Linked DNA regions of Duganella zoogloeoides. The protein of the gene in region 1 interacts with the protein of each later gene in a pairwise test. Links are inferred from orthologs where the notes say so. Each region holds a gene or a part of one and is shown on either strand. Other genes may lie near its edges.

Region 1 (7,432 bases):
CCGAGCAGGAGCCGCTGTTTCACCGCATGGCGATCGCCGTGGGTCCGGCATTGAAGTCGGTGGGACGCATCTCGCTCGCTCTCAAGGCGGCGCAGGTCCAGGAAGAGCAGGTGCGCGCCGAAGTGGCGCAGGTCGAGCGCAAAAAGCGCGAGTTGATCCACAAGTCGCAATGCTCGGTCCAGTTGCTGACCGGCGAAGTGCAGTTGCGCCCGATGACCTATGTGCCGGATGGCGTGGCGCCTTACGACTATGCGCCCAAGGAACTCAAGGCCAAGGTGCGGGCGTCGGCCGCTGGCCTCCCCACGCTATTTTTCGGCAGTGTCGGGCCTATATACTGGGCGCCCCCGCAGGACAATTAGTCTCCAGGCGCGCCCTGGGGCGCAGTGGCGCCGCGCAGTGCGGCCACCAGTTCGCGCGCAGGGGCGGGCAGGGTGCGCAGGTCGCGCACGCACACGAGCAGCTTGCGCGCGGCCCAGTCGTCGGTCAATTTCACGATTCTCAGCAAACGTTCGTCATCGTGGCGGCGCGCTGCTGTCGCCGGCAGCAGCGCTATGCCCGCGCCACTGGCGCACATGCGGCAGACGGCCTCGAAGCTGCGCAACCGGATCTTGCAGTGCATGCGCCGCCCCAGCCGCGTGGCCTGGCCGGCTGCATACTGCTGCAGCGCGCTGTCGCCGGCCAGGCCGATGAAATCATGGTCGAGCGCATCGGCAAACGCCATGCGCCGGCGCTGTCCCAGTTGCCGCGCCAGCGGGTGGCTGCGCGCCATGGCCAGCACCAGGGTGTCGTCGCAGACCGGGAAGGTGTGCAGCGCGGCGCTGTCCACGGCGTCGGTGATGATGCCGATGTCGGCCGCGCCTTCCGCCACCGCCTGCACGATGTCGCGGCTTTGGCGCTCTTCCAGGTCCACGCCCAGACGCGGGTGGGCGGCCAGAAAGGCGGCCAGCGCATCGGGCAGGAACTCGGTCATGGCCGAGGTATTGCACAGCAGCCGGATTTGACCCTTCAGGCCGGAAGCGAATTGCGCCAGGTCGCCGCGCAGGTCGTCCACTTGCCGGCCGATGATGCGCGCGTGGCGCAGCAGCGCCAGTCCGGCTTCGGTCGGCTCCACGCCGCGCCGGCCGCGTTGCAGCAGCGGCACGCCCAGCGTTTCCTCCAGGCCGCGCACGCGGGCGCTGGCCGAGGGCAGCGCCAGGTGCGCCAGCCGGGCGCCGGCGGTGATGCTGCCGCTGTCGGCGATGTGGGCAAATAAACGCAGGTCGGTGAGGTCGAAGCGCATGGCAGCCTATGTCAATGACGAAGTCTGGCTCAGTATATTCCACATTTGCAGCGCTGCTGCGGAGGAGGACAATGGCAGTCATGGATAACATGACTCTCTTTATTGCGCTGGTCTTCGTGCTGGCAGGCCTGGTCAAGGGCGTGACCGGCATGGGGCTGCCCACCGTGGCCGTGGCCTTGCTGTCGTTGCAGATGGCGCCACTGGAAGCGGCAGCTTTGCTGATTGTGCCTTCGGCGTTGACGAATGTGTGGCAACTGGCCACGGGTCCGGCGCTGTACCCGCTGTGGCGCCGGCTGCGGCCGATGTTGCTGGCCACCTGCGTGGGCACCGCCATCGGCGGCTGGCTGCTGCTCGCGCCAGGCGGTATCGGCACAGCCACGGAAGCGGCGGTATGGACGCCGGCCGCGCTGGGTGTGCTACTGGCCGGCTACGGCGTGCTGGGTTTGTCGGGCTGGCGTGGCAAGGTGCCGGCAGCGGCGCAGCGCTGGGCGGGGCCGCTGGCCGGTGTGGCGACCGGCGCTATCGCCAGCACCACCGGCGTATTCATCATGCCGTCCGCGCCGTACCTGCAGGCGCTGGAGCTGAACCGCGAAGACCTGGTGCAGGCGCTGGGCCTGAGTTTTACGGTATCCACGCTGGCGCTGGCGGCCATGCTGGCCTGGCGCGGCGACTGGCACGCAAATGCTGCCACCGGTTCGCTGCTGGCGCTGTTGCCGGCGACGCTGGGCATCGTGTCGGGCCAGTGGCTGCGCCAGCGCATGTCGGCCGAGGTGTTCCGGCGCTGCTTTTTTGTCGCACTGATCGGGCTGGGCGTGCACCAGTGCGTGCGGGCGGCGATGGCTGGCTGAGGCTAGATCACGACCTTGCCGCGCATCTGTTTGCGCTCGCCGTCTTTCGCCTTGCCGTCGAGCCGGCGGCGCTGCGAGCCGCGCGTGGGCTTGGTGGGCCGGCGCACCGTGGGCAGTACGGCCACGCTGTCCACCAGCTCCTGCAGGCGCCGCAGCGCATCGTCCTTGTTGGCTTCCTGGCTGCGCGATTGCTTGGCCTTGATCACGACCACGCCGTCGCGCGTGATGCGGCTGTCGCGCAGGGCCAGCAGGCGTTCCTTGATATGTTCGGGAAGCGATGAGGGCGTAATGGCAAAGCGCAGGTGCACCGCGCTGGAAACCTTGTTGACGTTCTGGCCGCCCGGTCCCTGCGCGCGAATGGCGTTCAACTCCACGTCGTTGATGTCGATCTGCTGGTTCATCGGCGCATTGTAGCAAACGCGCTGCACGGCGCCCGGAAAAAGTTGATGCTAGTCAACATATGGTGCGGGGTGGGCGGTTACGATGGTGCATGCCTGTTACCGCACGTCCCTGGACGAAAGGATCATCATGTCTCCCATCTCCCACTCAGCGACGCAAACGTCCACCGCGCGGCAGTACCTGGTGTTCCGGCTCGGCGGCCTCGATTACGCGCTCGATTTCAGCAAGGTGCAGGAACTGCGTCCGCTCAAGGAGCTCGAGCGCTTTTCGTCGGATGGGGAAATCATCAGCGGGGTGGCGGTGTCGCGCGGCGTGATCATGCCCATCGTCGATATGCGCATCGCGTTCGGCCCACGGCCGCCGAAACACGATCCGCTGACGGACGTGATCATTTTAAAGCTGTCGAGTTGCGTGATGGGGATGGTGGTCGATGGCGTGACCGACATCGTGTCGCTCACCGTGGAGCAATTGCAGCCGGTACCGGTGGTGGAGACACCGGCGGCGGTTGCGCCACAGGTTGATTACCTGCTCGGCATCGGCGTGGTGGATGACCGCCGCCTGATCGTGGTCGATATCGACAAGCTGATGTCGATCCGCAAGGTGCCTTGCGCGCCACGCCAGGCGGCGTGATACTGCTTAAGCCAGCGCTTCGAGTTCTTCCTGCAACTGCAACCACTGCGCTTCCAGCTCGCCCAGGTCCTTGGTGAAGAAGGTCTGGTCGGCCAGGGCCTGTTTCAGCTTGGCCTTGTTGGCGGCTTCGTAGATCGTCGCATCGGCCAGTCGGCCATCGACTTCCGCTTTCTGGGCGCTGCGCTTGGCGATCTGGTCGTCCAGGCGCTTGATCTTCTGTTCCAGCGGCTTGCGCAGCGTGGCCAGGCGCTGGCGGTCTTCCGCTTCCTTGCGTTTCTGGTCCCTGGTGTTTACTACCGGAGCCGAAGGCGGCGCCACGGGGGACGCCACCGGGAAGTCGGTCTTGTTGGCCTTGCCCGCTGCGGGCAGCACGTCGGTGCCTTTACCCAGCTTGGTCTTGAACAGCCAGTCCTTGTAGTCGTCCAGGTCGCCGTCGAACGGTTGCAGCTTGCCGTCGGCGACGATGATGAATTCGTCGGTGGTGGCGCGCAGCAGGTGGCGATCATGGGAGACCACGACCAGCGTGCCTTCGAACTGTGCCAGCGCCTCGGTCAGCGCTTCGCGCGTTTCCAGGTCCAGGTGGTTGGTCGGTTCATCGAGCAGCAGCAGGTTAGGGCGCTGCCACACGATCAGCGCCAGCGCCAGCCGTGCCTTTTCGCCGCCGGAGAACGGCGCGATCGAACTGGTGACCATGGTCCCCGGGAAGTTGAAGCCGCCGAGGAAGTTGCGCAGTTCCTGCTCGCGCACGGTCGGGGCGATCTTGGCCAGGTGCCACAAGGGCGACTCGTCGTGGCGCAGCATCTCCACCTGGTGCTGGGCGAAGTAGCCGATATTGAGGCCCTTGCCGATGGTGGCGTCGCCGGTCAGAGGCGCCAGTTCACCGGCGATGGTCTTGATCAGCGTCGATTTACCGGCGCCGTTCACCCCGAGCAGGCCAATCCGTTGGCCGATCTGCAGCGAGAACTTGATGTTGTTGACGATGGTCTTGGTGGTGACTTCGCCGGTTTTTTCGTTCTCGATCTTGTAGCCGGCATCCACGTCTTCCATGACCAACAGCGGATTCGGGGCGCTGAGCGGCTCGCGGAATTCGAACGAGAATTCTGCGGCAGCGCGCAGCGGCGCCAGTTCTTCCATCTTGGCCAGCGCCTTCATGCGGCTTTGCGCCTGGCGGGCCTTGGAGGCCTGCGCCTTGAAGCGGTTGACGAACGACTCGAGGTGGGCGCGCTTGCGCTGCTGCTTTTCCAGCGCGCCGGCGGCCAGGATCATTTGTGCCGCGCGTTGACGCTCGAACGACGAGTAGTTGCCCGAGTAGCGCTTGAGCTTGCGCTCGTCGATATGCACGACCACGTTCACCACTTCGTCGAGGAAGTCGCGATCGTGGGAGATGATCAGCAGGGTGCCCGGGTAGCGCTTGAGCCAGTCCTCGAGCCAGATGATCGCGTCCAGGTCCAGGTGATTGGTCGGTTCATCGAGCAGCAGCAGGTCCGATGGGCACATCAGCGCCTGCGCCAGGTTCAGGCGCATGCGCCAGCCGCCCGAAAAACTCGAGACGGGACGCTGCATCTGTTCGATGGTGAAGCCCAGGCCGAGCAGCAGTTGCTCGCCGCGCGACTGCACGGTGTAGGCGTCGGCGTCGGCCAGCGCGCTGTAGATGTTACCGATGGCGATACCGTTTTCGCTCGACTCGGGCGCTGCTTCCAGGCGCGCCAGTTCGGCTTCGAGCTTGCGCAGGCCGACGTCGCCGTCGATGGCGTAATCGAGCGCCGCGCGTTCGAGCGGCGGAGTTTCCTGGGCCACGTGGGCCACGCGCCACTTGGCCGGGAAGTCGATTTCACCCTGGTCGGGATGGAGCTCGCCGCGCATCATGGCGAACAGGCTCGATTTGCCGGCGCCATTGGCGCCGATCAGGCCGATCTTGTCGCCCGGGTTGAGAGTAACATCGACTTGTTCCAGCAGCGGCTTGGTGCCGCGCATCAGGCTTACTTGTATGAAGCGGATCATGTTGTTCTTTTACAGTTTGAGCTGGTCGGCGGTCAGCAGGAATACCATGTCGTCGCCGTTGCTTGTGGTGAGCCAGGTCAGGCCCATCTCGCCGAAGGCAGCTTCGGCGAATTCTTTTTCGTTGCCGATTTCGACGATCAGGATACCGTCGTCGGTCAGGCGTTCGGCAGCGCCGGCGACGATGCGGCGCACGATGTCCATGCCATCCTTGCCGCCGTCGAGTGCCAGTTCCGGCTCGGCGCGGTATTCCATCGGCAGCTTGCTCATCGAGGACGAGTTCACGTACGGCGGATTGGTGATGATCAGGTCATATTTTTTGGCCGGCACGTTGGCGTACAGGTCCGACTCGATCAGGGTCAGGCGGTCTTGCAGCTCGTAGGTGGCGACGTTCTTTTTCGCCACTTCCAGCGCGTCGGCCGAGATGTCCACGGCATCGACTTGCGCGTCCGGGAAGGCGTCGGCCATCATGATCGCCAGGCAACCGGAACCCGTGCACAGTTCCAGGATGTTTTCGATGTTGTCGGGCGAGTTGACCCACGGCGCGAAGTATTCGGGTATCAGCTCGGCGATGAAGGAGCGCGGCACGATGGTGCGCTCATCGACATAGAAGCTGTAGGTGCCGAGCCATGCCTCATTGGTGATGTAGGCGGCGGGCACGCGTTCGTCCGTGCGGCGGGCGATTACGGCCAGCACCGACGCCACTTCTTCCGGCAGCAGCTTGGCGTCGAGGAAGGGCTCCAGGCGATCGAGCGGCAGCTTGAGCGTGTGCAGGATCAGGTAAGCGGCTTCGTCGAAGGCTTCTGCGCTGCCGTGGCCGAAGAACAGCTTGGCCGTATTGAAACGGGTGACGGCGTAGCGCAGCAGGTCGCGCGGCGTGGTGAAAGGCGTGGTGTTCATGGCTATCTCGTTCGGTAAAGTGCCGGGCAAACGCCCGGCGCACTGCGTCAGGCCAGCAGGTTTTCCAGCGTGCGGCGGTAAATATTCTTGAGCGGATCGACAAAACGCAGCTCGATATGCTCGTCGATCTTGTGGATGCTGGCGTTGGGAGGGCCGAATTCTATCACCTGGGGGCAGATCTGGGCGATAAAGCGCCCGTCCGAGGTGCCGCCGGTGGTCGAGAGTTCGGTGTCCACGCCGGTTTCCGACTTGATCGCCTTTGACAGCGCATCGCTCAGCGTGCCGCGCGGGGTGAGGAACGGCAGGCCGCTCAGCGCCCATTTCAGTTCGTAGTGCAGCCCGTGTTTGTCCAGGATCGCATGCACGCGGCGCTTGAGTTCTTCGTGCGTGCTGGCGGTGGAAAAGCGGAAGTTGAAGTCGATGACCATCTGGCCCGGAATCACGTTGTTGGCGCCCGTGCCGGCGTTGATGTTCGACATTTGCCACGACGTGGGCAGGTAGTACTCGTTGCCTTCGTCCCAGACTTCCGCCACCAGGTCGGCCAGCGCTGGCGCGGCCAGGTGGATCGGATTGCGCGCCAGTTGCGGGTAGGCGATATGGCCTTGCACGCCCTTGATCGTCAGCTTGCCCGACAGCGAGCCACGGCGGCCGTTCTTGATGATGTCGCCCAGCGTTTCGTCCGAGGTCGGTTCGCCCACGATGCAGTAGTCGATGGTTTCGCCGCGTTCCTTGAGCAGGTTGCAGACGATGACGGTGCCGTCGGTGGCCGGACCTTCCTCGTCGCTGGTGATCAAAAAGGCGATCGAACCCTGGTGGTCGGCGTGTTCGGCGACGAATTCCTCGACCGCCACCACGAACGCCGCGATCGACGTCTTCATGTCGGCGGCGCCGCGGCCATACAGCTTGCCGTCGCGGTGGGTGGGGTTGAAGGGCAGCGACTGCCATTGATCCACCGGGCCGGTGGGCACCACGTCGGTGTGACCGGCGAACACCAGCACCGGCGAGGTCGTGCCACGGCGCGCCCACAGGTTGGTCACGTCGTTGGAGATAATGGTCTCGCACGCGAAGCCCAGCGGGGTGAGCAGGTCGATCAGGTGCTGCTGGCAGCCCTTGTCGTCGGGGGTGACGGAGGACAGGGAAATCAGCTTTTCGGTCAGCGCCAGGGTTTTCGAAGGGGTCATGTCAGGTATTGAAAATTTGTTGGTATTGGGCGTCGCTGAAGCCGACGCTGTAGGCGCCATCCTTGTCCAGCACCGGGCGCTTGATGATCGACGGATTTTCCAGCATCAGGGCGATAGCAGCTTCGTCATCGACGATGGCCGCCTTGCGTTCATCGGACAGCGCGCGCCACGTCGTGCCTTTTTTATTCACCAGCACA
Region 2 (6,355 bases), 250 kb from region 1 along the record:
CGGTGTTCGACAGGATCAGTTTCTCGTCGAATTCGGCACCTGGCAGTTGACGGGCGTTCGAACCGGTCGCGATGATGACTTGCTTGGCGGTGATGGTTTCATTGGCCGGGCCGGTGATGGCCAGCGGGTAACCGTCAGCACCGGCGGCGCCGGCAAACGCTGCGCGGCCGTGGAAGAAGGTGACCTTGTTTTTCTTGAACAGGTACAGGATGCCGTCGTTGTTCTGCTTGACCACGCCGTCTTTGCGCTTGAGCATCTGGCCCAGGTTCAGCGCCAGGCCCGATACATCGATGCCGTGTTCCTTGAACGCGTGACCGGCGTGCTCGAAGTGCTCGGACGATTGCAGCAGTGCTTTCGACGGGATGCAACCGACGTTGGTGCAGGTGCCGCCAGGAGCCGGGCCACCTTTTTCATTTTCCCAGGCATCGACGCAAGCGACCGAAAAACCCAGTTGTGCAGCGCGGATGGCAGCAATGTAACCGCCAGGACCGGCGCCGATGACTACTACGTCAAATTGTTTACTCATTTTTATATTTCCAATCAGTTTCTTCTTCTGGAACGAAGATCCACAGCAAAAGATAAATCACCAGGCCCGTGCCAAAGGTCAGCACCAGCAGCACCAGCAGCACGCGCCATATCCACGACTCGATGCCGGAGATGCGGCCCAGGCCGCCACAGATGCCACCGAGCCAGCGGTCGCTGCGCGAACGGCGCAGGCTGCCCACGTTGTCCTCGCGCGGACGATGCGCTTCCTGGCTCAGCAGGCGCATCTTGGCTTCGGCGAACTCGTCCGCAGTCAGGGCACCCGCTTTGTGCAGGTCGTGCAGGCGCTGGATTTCTTCCGCGATGCTCATGGTTTCCCTCGGAGTGAACCCGGCAAGCTCAAGCTTGCCGGGGCGGGCTGGTGAACCGCCTAATGAAAGGCCGATACCTTACAGGTCCAGCAGCAGGCGGGCTGGATCTTCCAGCGCGTCTTTCATGGCGACCAGGCCCAGCACGGCTTCGCGGCCGTCGATGATGCGGTGGTCGTAGGACATTGCCAGGTAGTTCATTGGTCGGATCACGATCTGGCCGTTTTCAACCACGGCGCGTTCCTTGGTGGCGTGTACGCCCAGGATGGCCGATTGTGGCGGGTTGATGATCGGGGTGGACAGCATGGAGCCGAAGGTACCGCCGTTCGAGATCGAGAAGGTACCGCCGGTCAGGTCGTCCAGGGTCAGCTTGCCTTCCTTGGCCTTGGCGCCGAATTCACCGATTTTCTTTTCGATTTCAGCGATCGACATCTGGTCGGCATTGCGCAGGATCGGCACCACCAGGCCGCGTGGCGAACCGACAGCGATACCGATGTCGAAGTAGCCGTGGTACACGATGTCGTTGCCGTCCACCGAAGCGTTGATGATCGGGTATTTTTTCAGAGCAGCAACAGCAGCCTTGACGAAGAACGACATGAAGCCCAGCTTGACGCCGTGCTCTTTCTCGAACTTGTCCTTGTACTTGTTGCGCAGTTCCATGACTGGGGCCATGTTCACTTCGTTGAACGTGGTCAGGATGGCGTTGGTCGATTGCGATTGCAGCAGACGCTCGGCGATACGGGCGCGCAGGCGGCTCATCGGCACGCGCTCTTCAGGACGGTCACCCAGGCTCGCTGGCGACGACGACACTTGTGGCAGCGAAGCCTTGGCAGCAGGAGCAGCCAGTGGCGCGATCGCTGGGGTGGCGCTTGGAGCCGATGCTGCCAGGGCGTCGCCCTTGGTCACGCGGCCGTCTTTGCCCGAACCGGCGACGTCGCCAGCGTTCAGACCTTTTTCCGACAGGATTTTTGCAGCGGCAGGCATGGCGACATCGCCCTTGCTGCCACCGGTTGCAGCGGCAGCAACAGGTGCTGGAGCGGCGGCAGGAGCAGGAGCAGCTTCAGCGGCAGGAGCGGCGGCAGCAGCGACGCCATCGGTGTCGATCACGGCGATGACTTCGTCAGCAACCACGGTGGTGCCGTCGCCCTTGATGATTTTGACCAGTACGCCGGCCGCTGGTGCTGGCAGTTCCAGTACGACCTTGTCGGTCTCGATGTCGATCAGGTTTTCGTCGCGCGCCACAGCGTCGCCGACTTTTTTATGCCAGGTCAGCATGGTGGCTTCTGCAACCGATTCCGACAATTGGGGTACTTTAACTTCGATTTGTGCCATGAAAAACTCCGTATATTTTGTTATTGCGGCGCCACCCCGCGTAGCAAGGCGGCGCTCCGTCAAAAAGTGTGATGAACCGGGTACGGCGCCGGCGAACGAGCCGCGCGGCGCCGAAAACTTATTTCGTCAGGATGAAGCCCTTGAGCTTCGAGAACGCCGTTTCCAGCAGGTCTTTTTGCTGGGCGTAGTGCTTGTCGTAGTAACCGACAGCCGGCGAAGCCGATGCCGGACGACCGGCGTAGGCCAGGCGCTGGCCGGCGTCCATGCTCTCGAAGATGTTGTGCTGAATCTGGAACCATGGGCCCTGATTCTGCGGCTCGTCCTGCGCCCATACCACTTCGGCCAGTTTCGGGAACTTCTTCAGTTCGGCAGCGAAAGCCTTGTGCGGGAACGGATACAGCTGTTCGACACGGATGATGGCGGTATCAAGCTGGCCGCGCGTCTTGCGTGCGTTGATCAGGTCGTAGTAAACCTTGCCCGAGCAAGCGATCACGCGTTTGACTTTGTCCGCTTCGATGGCCTGATCGACTTCGCCGATCACGGTCTGGAAGGCGCCCTTGGCCAGGTCGGTCAGCGGCGAGCCGGCATCCTTGTTACGCAGCAGCGATTTCGGCGTGAGGATGACCAGCGGCTTGCGGAACTGGCGCACCATCTGGCGACGCAGCACGTGGAAGATCTGCGATGCCGTGGTCGGCTGCACAACTTGCATGTTGTTGTCGGCGCACAGTTGCAGGAAACGCTCAGGACGTGCGGACGAGTGCTCCGGACCCTGGCCTTCGTAACCGTGTGGCAGCATCATTACCAGGCCCGAAGCGCGGCCCCATTTCACTTCGCCGGAGCTGATGAACTGGTCGATCACGACTTGCGCGCCGTTGACGAAGTCGCCGAACTGGGCTTCCCAGATCGTCAGGGTGTTCGGTTCTGCGGTCGAGTAGCCGTATTCGAAGCCCAGTACCGCTTCTTCGGACAGCACGGAGTCGATCACGGTGAACGGCGCCTGGCCTTCGGCGATGTTTTGCAGTGGCACGTAGGTGCCCGAATCCCAACGCTCGCGTTTTTGATCGTGCAGTACAGCGTGACGGTGCACGAAGGTACCGCGACCGGCATCCTGGCCGGTCAGGCGCACGGCGTAGCCGGACGCAACCAGCGACGCGTAGGCCAGGTGTTCGCCCATGCCCCAGTCCAGGTTCATTTCGCCACGGCCCATGGTGCCACGGTCGCCCAGTACTTTTTCAACCAGCGAGTGGACCTTGAAGTCTTCCGGCACGGTGGTGATGCGGGTGGCCAGGCGTTTCAGTTCAGTCATCGGCACGGCGGTGTCGGCCGAGTCGGTCCATTTCTTGTTCAGGAACGGCAGCCAGTCGACCGCGAACTTGTTCTTGAAGTTGGAAATCACTGGATCGACAGTGTGCTTGCCGGCGTCCATCGCATCGCGGAACGCAGCTTGCATTTGTTCGCCGCCATCGGCTGCGATCACGGTTTGCGCGACCAGTTTGTCCGCGTACAGCTTGCGGGTGCCTGGGTGCTGGCCGATTTTCTTGTACATCAGCGGCTGGGTCAGCGCTGGCGTATCTTGTTCGTTGTGACCGAGTTTGCGGTAGCAGATGATGTCGACAACGATGTCTTTCTGGAACTGCAGGCGGTAGTCCATCGCGATTTGCGAGGCCAGCACCACGGCTTCAGGATCGTCGGCATTCACGTGCAGCACCGGCGCTTCGATCATCTTGACCACGTCCGAGCAGTAGATGGTCGAACGGGCGTCGCGCGGATCGGAGGTAGTGAAACCGATCTGGTTGTTGATGACAATGTGCACGGTACCGCCGGTACCGTAGCCACGGGTTTGCGCCAGATTCAGCGTTTCCATGACCACGCCCTGGCCGGCGAATGCTGCATCGCCGTGCACCAGGATCGGCAGCACTTGCTTGCCCAGGTGGTCCCCACGGCGATCCATACGGGCTTTCACGGAACCTTCAACCACCGGGTTGACGATTTCCAGGTGCGACGGGTTGAACGCCAGCGACAGGTGGACCGGGCCGCCTGCGGTGGAGATGTCCGACGAGAAACCCTGGTGGTACTTGACGTCGCCGGCTGGCAGGTCGTCGCCGTGCTTGCCTTCGAATTCTTCGAACAGGTCTTTCGGCGCCTTGCCCAGGGTGTTGACCAGGACGTTCAGGCGGCCACGGTGGGCCATGCCGATGACGATTTCCTGCACGCCTTTTTCGCCGGCGCGCTGGATGATTTCATCGATCGACGCGATGAAGGTTTCGCCGCCTTCGAGCGAGAAACGCTTCTGGCCGACGTACTTGGTGTGCAGATAGCGCTCCAGGCCTTCGGCAGCGGTCAGGCGCTCGAGGATGTGCTTTTTCTTTTCTGCGGTGAAATTCGGGGTGGAACGGATCGATTCCAGGCGCTCCTGCAACCAGCGCTTTTCGGCTGGATCGGAGATGTACATATACTCTGCGCCGATCGAACGGGTGTAGGTGTCGCGCAGGTAGTTCAGCAGGTCGCGCAGGGTCGCGGTTTCGGGGCCAAAATAGGTGTTGCTGATGTTGAACACGGTATCCATGTCAGCATCGGTGAAGCCGTAGAAGCTTGGCTCCAGTTCATTGATCGATGGACGCTCCTGGCGCTGCAGCGGGTCCAGGTTGGCCCAGCGCGAACCGAGGTAGCGGTAGGCAGCGATCAGTTGGGTTGCAGCAACACGCTTGCGGCCCATTTCGGCGTCGGCGGAAGCAACCACGGTGCGGATCGGACCCGATTTTGCGCGCTCGGCAAACGAGGCGATGACGGAAGCATGGGCGACGTCGGGCTTGTTGGTGCCATCGACGGCCGGTACGTGCTGCATGGCGTCGAAGTAGGCGCGCCAGTTGTCTGGTACGGAGCCTGGATTGTTGAGATACGCTTCGTACAGTTCTTCAACGTACGGTGCGTTCCCACCAAACAGGTAGGAATTGGACGAGGATTGTTGCATTTGTTGCTCACCTTTCTTCGCGTTTCGCGAGGAATTAGCGGGTTAGTCTAACCTTCCGCGACACGGCCTGACCGGTTAGCGGATTGCACATCAAGTTGTGGGGAAGGGCTAAAAATTCAGGGTAGTTCTCAAAAAAACGTCTGCATCAAAAAACAGCCACTTAGCATAGCACCGGTATTGTAGCGTAACAACCGCCTGTGCTCGCGTTTGTGATTTATTTTCGACTAAATCTTTCAAGGTTAATTTTCACTTAAGCCGCATACTACCTACCTCGGCGGGCAATGTTTTCTCATTTTTAACGGCATTTTGGATTATTTAGGCCGAACGTTGCTCACACTTAACCATGTGGGGTCGGTCGCGAACCAGTCCAGCAAAAAATCGAGCATGGCGCGCAACGCCGGCGCCATGTGTTGTCTGGAGGTATAAATTCCGTGAATGCCCATGCTCTGCGGAACGTATGTCGGCAACAAAGGCACCAAGTCGCCGTCGGCGATCAGCCTGGCCACGCTGTAAACTGGCTGCATCACCACGCCGGCACCCGCCACTGCCGCCCGCAATAACACCGTATCTTCGTTGGCAGACAGGTTGCCGCCCACCGGCACCGAGACCGCCTCGCCATCGGCATCGGTAAACTGCCACAGGCTCTTGCCGAAATACGTGTAGGTCAGGCAGTTATGGCCGGCCAGTTCGTGCGGGTGCGCCGGCGTGCCGTACGCGGCCAGGTAGGCCGGCGCCGCGCAAGCGACCGACTCGCACACGGCCAGGCTGCGCGCGATCAGGTTCGGCTCGAGCGCATTGGTGATGCGCAGCGCCAGGTCGATGCGCTGCTCGACCAGGTTGACCGCGCGGCTGTCCACCTGCACATCGACGGTCACGCGCGGGTACTGGCGCAGGAACGCCGTGATGGCGGGCGCCAGCGTGGTCTGGGCCAGCGACTGCGAGCAGGCGATGCGCAGCAGGCCTTGCGGCGAGGCGACATCGTCGGCTGCCACCGGCATGGCGCCGGCCAGCTCGAGCATGGCGCGGCAGCGCGCCAGGGTGACGTCACCGGCGTCGGTCAGGCTCAGGCGCCGGGTGCTCCGGTGCAGCAGGCGCGCGCCAGCCCACTCTTCCATTTCAGCCAGGTAGCGCGTGACCATGGCGCGCGACATGCCCTGCGCCTCGGCCGCCGCGATCATGCTGCCGCGCTCGGCGATGCTGA

The links. The genes of interacting proteins can lie anywhere in the genome.
Region 2: the proteins of SR858_RS17405 (region 1) and SR858_RS18530 interact in binary tests that used the Escherichia coli proteins (3 or more experiments, as listed by UniProt). The link is inferred for Duganella zoogloeoides from one-to-one orthologs.

What each region holds. Positions count from the first base shown.
Region 1 is NZ_CP140152.1:3,938,223-3,945,654, reverse strand. The notes cover bases 2,661-5,544. They hold SR858_RS17405 (ATP-binding cassette domain-containing protein), read right to left. Parts: upstream 5,158-5,544; coding sequence 3,163-5,157; downstream 2,661-3,162. Other genes in these bases: prmB (50S ribosomal protein L3 N(5)-glutamine methyltransferase), read right to left, coding at 5,167-5,544; SR858_RS17410 (chemotaxis protein CheW), read left to right, coding at 2,661-3,156. Outside these bases: SR858_RS17430 (flagellar assembly protein A), read left to right, coding at 1-359; SR858_RS17425 (LysR family transcriptional regulator), read right to left, coding at 356-1,279; SR858_RS17420 (sulfite exporter TauE/SafE family protein), read left to right, coding at 1,369-2,127; alternative ribosome rescue aminoacyl-tRNA hydrolase ArfB, read right to left, coding at 2,130-2,528; more of SR858_RS17410, read left to right, coding at 2,656-2,660; more of prmB, read right to left, coding at 5,545-6,054; dapE (succinyl-diaminopimelate desuccinylase), read right to left, coding at 6,102-7,235; SR858_RS17390 (ArsC family reductase), read right to left, coding at 7,237-7,432. UniProt on the Escherichia coli protein: Genetic data indicate it may be involved in ribosome assembly or function.
Region 2 is NZ_CP140152.1:4,192,548-4,198,902, forward strand. What follows is about bases 2,102-5,465. They hold SR858_RS18530 (2-oxoglutarate dehydrogenase E1 component), read right to left. Parts: upstream 5,155-5,465; coding sequence 2,302-5,154; downstream 2,102-2,301. Other genes in these bases: odhB (2-oxoglutarate dehydrogenase complex dihydrolipoyllysine-residue succinyltransferase), read right to left, coding at 2,102-2,183. Also shown: lpdA (dihydrolipoyl dehydrogenase), read right to left, coding at 1-526; SR858_RS18520 (PspC domain-containing protein), read right to left, coding at 519-854; more of odhB, read right to left, coding at 933-2,101; SR858_RS18535 (LysR family transcriptional regulator), read right to left, coding at 5,466-6,355. UniProt on the Escherichia coli protein: E1 component of the 2-oxoglutarate dehydrogenase (OGDH) complex which catalyzes the decarboxylation of 2-oxoglutarate, the first step in the conversion of 2-oxoglutarate to succinyl-CoA and CO(2).